3 regions of the Trichocoleus desertorum AS-A10 genome follow, and region 3 is predicted to be linked to each of the others. Evidence: predicted binding sites of a transcription regulator. Region 3 holds the regulator's gene; each other region holds the start of a gene.
What was found. The regulator HrcA, encoded in region 3, represses chaperone genes, less so after heat shock. The targets are predictions, from matches to a motif close to ANTTAGCACTCNNNANTNNNGAGTGCTAANT.
Positions count from the first base shown of each region.

Region 1 (3,283 bases), on a different contig from region 3:
TATCTAGCTTGGTGCTATCTAGTTTCAGACCTGCATCTTCGGTAATCAGTTGACCACCAGTTAGAACAGCGATGTCTTCGAGCATGGCCTTACGGCGATCGCCAAAGCCAGGAGCTTTAACAGCCGCAACGTTTAGAACACCACGTAGACGGTTCACAACCAAAGTTGCGAGCGCTTCTTTCTCGATGTCTTCTGCAATGATGACCAAGGGGCGACCAGCACGAGCCACTTGCTCTAGTACGGGCACCAAATCTTGCACCAAAGCAATTTTCTTGTCGGTGATCAAGATGAAAGGCTCATCTAGAACTGCTTCCATCCGCTCGGTGTCGGTAGCGAAGTAGGGAGAGATATAGCCTTTATCAAAGCGCATCCCTTCGGTGATTTCTAGTTCGGTGGTCATGGACTTCCCTTCTTCTAGGGAAATCACGCCTTCCTTGCCCACCTTATCCATTGCGTTGGCAATCATTTGGCCAACTTCATCGTCGTTACCCGCAGAGATGGCACCGACTTGCGCGATCGCCTTGGAATCTTCAACAGGGCGAGCGTGCTCTCTAATTCTGTCCACCAAGAAGCCTGTACCTTTGTCGATACCGCGCTTGAGGGAAATCGCATTGGAACCCGCAGCCACGTTACGCAGACCTTCCTTGACGATGGCGTGAGCCAGCACGGTTGCAGTAGTAGTACCATCACCCGCTGCATCGTTGGTCTTAGAAGCAGCTTGGCGAATCAAGGAAACGCCAGTGTTCTCAACGTGATCTTCAAGTTCAATTTCTTTGGCGATCGTGACACCATCGTTGACGATTTGGGGTGCGCCGAACTTCTTCTCTAGAACTACGTTGCGGCCTTTGGGACCCAAGGTGACAGCCACAGCTTCAGCCAGGATGTCCATGCCTTTTTCTAGAGCACGACGAGCGTTTTCGTTGTAAATGATGCGCTTAGCCATAGGATTTAAGTTCAGTAATGAGGACAACGAATTAGATGGAATCTTGAAAGCTTTGGCGTTTAGCAATTAGCAATTAACTCGTGCCAGCTTTAGGATGCAGCTTTGTTCAACCCTCAGCAGTTAATGGCTAATGATTTCTAAACTATGAAACAATCGCGAGAATATCTTTCTCAGAGAGCAATACGTACTCTTCGGTACCCAATTTTATGTCGGTCCCTGCATACTTGGAGTACAGTACTTTGTCCCCAATTTGTACTTCGAGTTCCTGACGAGCACCATCGTCGTTACGCTTGCCAGGACCTACTTGGACAACTTCTCCAACCTGAGGCTTCTCCTTAGCGTTGTCAGGCAGAAGGATGCCACCTGCGGTTTTTTCTTCAGCCGCGCTGACTTTAACAAATACGCGATCGCCCAAAGGCTTAACGGTAGAAACGCTTAGAGATACAGCTGCCATAAAAAATTCTCCACACTACAGGTTTAGATCCAGTTCAATTTCGGCAGGCCCAGTCTAGTCAAGCCAAACCTGAAATGTCGTAACCCATGCTGTAGCACTAAGCTTTTGTCCACAGTCATAGGTCGATCTGATCCGGGGGATTGAGGCGTTAGCACTCTCCATCCCTGAGTGCTAATCTACCCAAGGTCAGATACGATTGCAACTGATTCGGCTGTACGGGTTCCCGAACTTAAAATTTGTTGCTGGTTGCAGTCTTACCGATAGGCGATCGCTACTATCCCTGTGTGTTAATCGTTTCGAGCTGATGCACTTAAAGCGCTCGTGCTGCTTTTAGCCTCTTATCTGGCTCTTGACTAAAAACGGGCAAAATTAAATTTTGTATCAAGTCCTACATACCGTGTTTTTACTGGCTGATTCAGAAATTCAATCCTGAATATTCGTATAGGTCTGAATGATCAAAAATCAGGTTTCAGCCTTGTAGCCTTAGCTACCAAAGCTTTTTATCCAACCTAAGCTTAAATTCATTCACCCTTTACAATCAGAGTTGGAATGTATTTTTTTGGATAATTCTACGTAGGGACACTAGGGCTCTTAAATCAGGACATGCCAACTTAACATTGGAAGTTCGGTTTAGAGTTTGTACTTGCGATCGCAACCTAAGCAGATTCAGTTGATCTACAGTTAGTTGGTTTAGCCACAGTTAGTTATAGCTTTCCTAGCCAGCTTTACCCAGTCGCGGAAAGAGTTCGGTTGGGCCACTTCCAACCCCATCATGCATTTTCGAGAACCATGAATTTTATGGGGATCTCTACAGGTACAGCCCTTCAATCTCTATTCCTAGCACTAGCGCTAGCAACGGGCTTTGGTTCTGATGCTCAGGCAACCTTACTATTCGACCGGGGATTACCCAACGAAAACATCAATAATACAGCCCCCAATCATCCTGCCTTTGATCCAGACCGTAGCAATATTAGTTGGGGATTTGCCGATCGCATAGGCTCTGGCTACTCTTACCCCTTGGGCGACGACTTTTCGTTTGGCATCGCAGGACAAAAGTATCTAGTTGACACCTTGCGAGTGTGGGCAGTGATTGGAGTTGCGAATACAGCAGCAACGATTCCTAATAACTTCTGGCAGAGCTTCACCTTATGGGGTGGTCAGGTAGACTCAGGAGCAGCTGGATTGAGCACAGTCCACAGTGGACCAACCAATGGTTCTGACCCCCAGATTAAGATTTCTCAAGTCACCTATGTGGATGGTGGAAACTATTGGGCAGAACCAGTTCAGCTATACCGTAAGATTTGGCAAATAGATTTTACGGGTCTCAATTGGGCGATTGAGGGAGGCCAACTGTACCAGTTCTTTGTCGATGGCAATGGCTTTACTAGCCTAGACACTTGGAATGTCTTTCCTGTCCTTCATGCATCCAATGCTGCTTTAAGTGGCTCCCCCTCAGCAGGAGCAGATGATTTCTATCGGCTACTGCGGATTAAGCAGGGTACGCCAGATTATGTTGGCACCTGGAACTCCAATAACCTGGGTCTACCAGGAACTTATGGCGCTAGTGGTTTATCAGGGCGGGGTGGCTGGAATAAGTCATCAGATATCAATGTGCAAATTTACGGCAACCTCTTTCCAACGACTAACCCGACTGTAATTCCTGAATCCAGTTCTGTTGGCAGTCTGCTGGGATTGGGCGTATTGGGAATTGGAGCTTGGCTAAGAGGGCGAAAGCGCGATCGCCAACCCTAAACTTAATCCTCGTTACTGAACAACTTGTTATTGAACACCTTTGCTGAACGCTATTACCGAACAATCGTTTCTGTAACTCCATCCCGCTCTCAATCAGAATTTGCTCCTGACCGTTGCAGAGCGATCGCATTTAC
Region 1 covers NZ_JAMPKN010000003.1:229,229-232,511, reverse strand. Annotated here, with positions in the region: gene groL (chaperonin GroEL) at 1-943, opposite strand, end outside; gene groES (co-chaperone GroES) at 1,086-1,397, opposite strand; gene NDA01_RS07860 (hypothetical protein) at 2,187-3,149, shown strand.
Region 1: the regulator HrcA is predicted to act here: its motif matches at 1,544-1,574, upstream of groES (co-chaperone GroES).

Region 2 (3,283 bases), on a different contig from region 3:
CAGGCCTACATCATGCCCATGCCGCCCATACCACCCATGCCACCCATGCCGCCCATGCCACCCATACCGCCCATGCCGCCCATATCTGGAGCACCAGCAGGAGGGTTCTTCTCAGGTCGCTCGACGATCACAGCTTCTGTGGTCAAGACCATGCTAGCGACAGAAGCCGCATCTAGCAGCGCCGATCGCACAACTTTAGCAGGGTCAATCACCCCAGCGGCGATCATGTCCTCGAACTTCTCAGAAATGACGTTGTAGCCCATGTTGAAGTCCATGTCACGCACTTTTTCCACGATGACAGAGCCTTCAACCCCTGCGTTGTCAGCAATCTGACGCAAAGGTGCTTCCAAAGCTTTAATCACGATATCAGCCCCAATCTTCTCTTCATCGTTTAGCTGGGCTTTGATTTCTTCCACCTTTTTAGTTAAGTGGATCAAGGTAGCCCCACCACCGGGTACTGTGCCTTCTTCTACGGCTGCTTTGGTAGCGTTCAAAGCATCTTCGATCCGCAGTTTCCGGTCTTTCAGTTCGGTTTCAGTCGCTGCCCCGACTTTGATCACAGCCACGCCACCTGCTAACTTAGCGAGGCGTTCTTGCAGCTTTTCTTTGTCGTAGTCTGAGTCGGTTCTTTCTAGCTCTTGGCGAATTTGGCTGACTCGCTTTTCAATGTCAGATTTTGTGCGATCGCTAACCTCAGCCACAATCGTGGTGTTGTCTTTAGTGATCGTTACTTTCCGAGCGGTTCCCAACATCTCTAGAGAGACGGCATCCAAGGTCAGGCCGACATCTTCAGAAACCATCTGGCCGCCAGTCACCACGGCAATATCTTGCAACATGGCTTTGCGGCGTTCACCAAAGCTGGGAGCTTTTACGGCAGCAGCATTCAAGACACCCCGCATTTTGTTGACTACCAAGGTAGCAAGGGCTTCACCCTCAATGTCCTCAGCAATAATCAATAGCGGCTGACCAGAGCGAGCAACTTTCTCCAGAACAGGCACTAGCTCTTGGATGGAACCAATTTTCTTGTCTGTGAGCAAAATGCGGGCGTTTTCGTAGTCCACCAGCATCCGTTCGCCATCGGTGACGAAGTAGGGAGAAATGTAACCCCGGTCGAACTGCATCCCTTCTACGACTTCAAGTTCGGTAGATAGAGACTTCGATTCTTCTACGGTGATTACGCCATCTTTGCCCACCCGATTCATGGCTTCGGCAATCATGGCTCCTACTTCTTCATCACCACCGGAAGAAACAGTGGCAACTTGAGCGATCGCGTCTCCTTCAACGGGTCTCGCGACCGCTCTGATTTCTTCTGCTAAGAGAGCTACTACCTTTTCGATCCCCCGGCGGAGGCTCACCGGATTAGTACCCGCAGCCACATTCTTTAAGCCTTCTCGAATCAGAGCTTGGGCTAGCACTGTGGCAGTCGTGGTACCATCCCCAGCAATATCCTTGGTTTTAGAAGCCACTTCCCGAATTAGCTGGGCTCCCGTCTGCTCTAAAGGATCTTCGAGTTCAATTTCTTTCGCGATCGTGACACCGTCATTAACGATCTGAGGTGCCCCGTACTTTTTCTCTAGCACCACGTTGCGGCCTTTGGGCCCTAGAGTAATCCGAACGGCATCTGCTAACGCATTCACACCTCGTTCCAACGCTCGCCGAGATTCTTCGCTGAATGCAACAATTTTTGCCATATTTCGTTCCCTACGCTTCCAACTAGAATTTAGCACTCTATCGGAATGAGTGCTAAACCGATCGCCTTCTTTGTAGAAATAAGCAGGGTTAAACCAGCGATCGCCTTACACTTGCAATTCAGGATGGATGAATCGGTATCCCGCAGTTTTGAGCTTTTGGTTAGATACCTTCGCATTGTAGGGGCGAGCACTAAGTTGCGATTCGTCCCAATTCACAGGGGCTAGATTGTAGCGCTGACACACCTGCTCAATCAGTTCTCGACTGGTTAGCGTCACTTCTTGCACCAGATTATATATTCCCTGGAGTTGGTGCTCTTGGGCAAAGGCGATCGCGCCCACGATGTCATCTAGGTGAATCCAATTACTCGGCTCTGCTCCTGTTCCTGGTCGAGTCGTGCCCGCCGCTCGCCCAAAAATTCGCTGGAGTTCTCGTCCTGGCCCATAAATACCGCCTAGCCGCAGTACACAAACCTTGAGTTGAGAATTCGCAGTGTTGAGCAATACCTGTTCAGTTTCCGCCAGAATTTCACCGTTGCGGTTGGCAGGTTGAACGGGTGAGGTTTCATCTACCCAATTGCCCTGCTGGTCACCATAAACGGCATAGCTCCCTGTGTAAATGAGTTGCTGCACACTCGGCGTTTGAGCGAGAACCTTAACTAAAGTTTTGGCGGTGTGCAGATAAGTTTCTTCATAGCTGTTAGGGGTACGCGCCCCCACACTCAGCAGCACGACTTGTTGATCCGCCAAAGCCTCAGCTAGTGAGGTTTCATCATTGCCTTGGGCTAAAACGGCATGGTCTGCGATCGCCTCCAGTTCTGACAAACGCGGCACGCTGGTTGTGGTAGCCGTGACAGTCCAGCCCGCTTGCTGCCAATGTCGAGCGGTTGCCATCCCGACATACCCACAGCCAATAATTGCAACTTTCACAGATCCTCCTTTCTTCTTCAGCAAACACAAAAAAACGGTAGAGGATTTAACGCTCTACCGCTTAACTATTAGTTATTTCTCAGAACTAAAGGCTATTCGGCCGCTTGAGGCAGTAGCTCGCGCTTCTCACCTTTCAGCACCTTCACCTGACCCTCATCTACATCCATAACGGCGGTGTCGCCATCCTGGATTCGGCCAGAGAGGATTTCTTCAGCGAGGCTATCTTCTAACAACCGCATGATGGCTCGACGTAACGGTCTAGCACCATAGCTGGGGTTGTAGCCTTCTTCCACCAACCGATCCTTGAACCGCTCAGTGACTTCCAGCGTGATGCCTTGCTCGCCGAGACGACGGAAGACCTCGTTTAGCATGATGTCGGCGATTTCCTTGACCTCGTCCTTCGTAAGTTGACGGAAGACAATAATCTCGTCAAGACGGTTAAGGAATTCTGGGCGGAAGTACTGTTTCAGTTCTTCGTTGACCAGCGAGCGGATGCGGTTGTACTGAGAATCAGCTTGGCTCTCTGCTGAGAACTCAAAGCCGAGACCACCGCCACCCTTCTCAATTACCTTAGAACCGATGTTGGAGGTCATGATCAGCAGCGTGTTCTTGAAGTCTACTGTGCGGCCCTTGGCATCGGTCAAACGACCATCTTCCAAGATCTG
Region 2 covers NZ_JAMPKN010000002.1:245,283-248,565, forward strand. Annotated here, with positions in the region: gene groL (chaperonin GroEL) at 6-1,691, opposite strand; gene NDA01_RS04925 (SDR family oxidoreductase) at 1,797-2,618, opposite strand; gene NDA01_RS04930 (ATP-dependent Clp protease ATP-binding subunit) at 2,711-3,283, opposite strand, start outside.
Region 2: the regulator HrcA is predicted to act here: its motif matches at 1,719-1,749, upstream of groL (chaperonin GroEL).

Region 3 (3,283 bases):
TAGAAGCTGAGGCATCCATCTCTCCGTTGTCTGGCCCCTTACCTGGCATGGCTCAAACTTCTGCATCTGCTTTGACTAAAACTTCAAGAGAAACCACGATTCAAAGCAGGGCTGTATGGTCAGCATCCCCTACGCCTACTCGTAGAACGCCAGCAGTTGACTTAGTAAAACTACCTCATTTAATGCGCTTTCCAGTTGTGAAGGTTGCGCCTGCCTTGGTCCCGCCCCAAACTGCCGGGAATCTGGCAACCACAGTTGTTGCTTGCTGGCTAACCCGGAATTTTTTGGTGCAGGCACCCTATCAAGAGGGGCCTTTGGGGATATCAAAACGCTGCGATCGCATTACTTTAGAACCGGGACAGACCATCGTTTGTCAATTAGGCTTTCAACTAAAGGGCTTGACTTCTGCGGTGCAAGTCCAGCTAGTCAAAGCGCTCCGCAGCCAACATCAACTAACCGTGGCTTGGTTTGAACCAACAGTACAAACCAATGAAGCTGGAGCCGTAGAAACTCCTGAAGTCATGGTGCAGCTCACCAATCGAGGAACGCAACCTTGTTCACTACAAGCTGGGCAAGCGTTCTGTCGCTTAGAATTCCTCTGCTCTACAAGTTAAGTATTGAGTCGTCATTAGCACTTGGCACTACTGAGCTGACAAGAGTGCTCTAAACCCAGATAAAATCAGTTTAGAGTCTATGGCTGAGCGATCCAGCAAGCGGGCAATTTCATGACCAACCAATCTACGAATCCAGCTTTTACTCAAATGAGCGTTGAGGAACTGGCAAAACGTTTAGCAACACCTGAGGGCTTGCAGTTGGTTGATGTACGAGAACCGCAAGAAGTTGCGATCGCCAACATCTCCGGCTTTACTAATTTGCCGCTCAGTGAATATGCAGCTTGGTCAGAGCAAGTACAAAACCGCTTCGACCCCCAGGCAGAAACGATTGTGCTTTGCCACCACGGGATGCGATCAGCACAGATGTGTCAATGGTTAGCTAGCCAGGGGTTCACCAATATCAAGAATGTTGAGGGTGGCATCGAAGCATACGCTGTTTTAGTTGATTCATCAATTCCTCGTTACTAGCGTTCTGGGTTACGGGTCGTTGCTCTTCATTGCAAGTGCTAGCTGTAACACGACAACTACCTGCTTAGGAACTTGGGCTGCTGAATTGAGGACTAATAGACTATAGTCACTGAGTAGAAGCTGGAAGCGATCGCAGCTAGTAGGATCTTCCAAGGCCTCAGGAAGATGGTTATTTTTGCTACTGCTGACGGAGCAGTCCGAAAGAGACAACCAAGCATCTGCTATGTTGGTGGCATCCCAGTACCAATCAGAGTCTAGTCACTACTCGAATCGTCAGTTTAATCACTGGTTCTAAGGCTCTCAACCAAGACGGGAAAGACGGAAGACTAACAGTAAATCCCTTTTTGTAGGCCTTCTTAACTTAATCTTTATTTTTTGACAATTTTTTGAAGCTCAGTTAAATTCAGCTACCGATCTCATGCCTGTACAAGTGAATCTCACCGATCGACAGCAACGGGTTCTTTGGGCAACCGTCCGTCACTACATTGCGACCGCAGAACCTGTGGGTTCAAAAGCTTTGGTAGAAGAATATAACCTGAGTGTCAGCCCAGCCACGATTCGCAGCGCGATGGGGTATTTAGAAAAGGCGGGGCTGCTTTATCAACCACATACTTCAGCAGGGCGGATTCCTTCCGATTCTGGTTATCGCATTTATGTTGATCAGTTAATTACTCCTTCCGAGACTTTGGCTCGCCAAGTCGATCAACTGTTTAGCGATCGCCTGAACTCGGATAGCTGGAGTTTTGAAGCTTTGCTTCGAGGCGCGGCCCAAATTCTAGCAACCCTGAGTGGTTACGTGACTTTGGTGACGATGCCTCAGACCAACATGGCTCGACTGCGCCATTTGCAAATCGTGCAGATTGAGCCGAGGCAGGTGATGCTGATTGTGGTGACAGATGCTTATGAAACCCAATCGGTTTTGATGGAACTGCCCCAAGCTGACTCAGCTCAAAATCAAGTGGAGGCCTTGGCAGACCCGGAGTTGGTTGAGCGAGAGTTGCAAATTTTATCCAATTTCTTGAATCATCAACTGCGGGGGCGATCGCTGGCGGAATTGCCTTCGCTGGACTGGAGCGAGCTGGGCCGAGAATTTGAACAATACGCAGATGGTTTGCGAGCTTCACTAGCTGATTTGATGCGGCGAACTCAATCACCCCGCACAACCCAAATTTTGGTCAGTGGCGTTTCAGAGGTGTTACGCCATCCAGAATTTTCGGAATTGCAACAGATTCAAACCATTATTCACCTGTTAGAGGAAGAACAAGACCAACTGTGGCCTTTAATTTTTGAATACCCTGATTCTGACTCAGTAGGTAAAAGAGCGACGGTGCGGATTGGAGCTGAAAATCGATTAGAACCAATTCGTACTTGTACGCTGATTTCTGCCACCTATCGACGAGGCACAGTCCCCGTTGGTAGTGTGGGAGTTTTGGGGCCGACTCGCATGGTGTATGAAAATGCGATCGCGATGGTAGAAGCGGCAGCTGATTTTCTCTCTGAAACTTTAAGCTGATTGAAAGCCAAACTTTTATTCTTCTAGGTAATCTCACTTGTTAAAATTTCCTAGAGTGCTGATCCACGGCTCGAAAAGCCTTTAATCAACCATTTTGCATAACTGTACGGGTTCACGATATGAGTCAAAGCTTAAACACCCTTCGTGAACAGCGCGGCTCTACAGATCTAAAGCTGACCCAGCCATCTGCTTCCCAGACCCCAATCTCTGACCAACGGGTAATTGGTTTGACTGGGGGAATTGGGATGGGCAAAACAACCGTTTCTGACTATCTAGCTTCTGCTTATCAGCTACCCATTTTGGATGCCGATTTGTACGCTAGAGAAGCGGTTGGTCCAGACTCAGATGTGTTTCAAGAAATTGTTGAACGTTATGGCGTTGGTATCCTATTGGCCAATGGAGACCTTGATCGCCGCCGCCTAGGTAAGATTATCTTTAGTAGCTCTGCCGAGCGATTGTGGTTGGAACAGCGCATTCATCCGTACGTGCGCGATCGCATGGAGTCGCAACTGCAAGCCTTACCCGCAGAAGCTTACCCCACAGTGGTCCTGGTAGTGCCTTTGCTGTTTGAAGCCCGCATGACCGATCTGGTCACTGAGGTGTGGGTGATTCAGTGTGCGTCAGTTCAGCAAGTTGAGCGTTTACTAGAACGAGATGCCAAAACTTCCCCAGAAGGCGATCGCCTGAG
Region 3 covers NZ_JAMPKN010000005.1:46,683-49,965, reverse strand. Annotated here, with positions in the region: gene NDA01_RS09885 (hypothetical protein) at 1-614, shown strand, start outside; gene NDA01_RS09880 (rhodanese-like domain-containing protein) at 726-1,082, shown strand; gene hrcA (heat-inducible transcriptional repressor HrcA) at 1,501-2,595, shown strand; gene coaE (dephospho-CoA kinase) at 2,715-3,283, shown strand, end outside.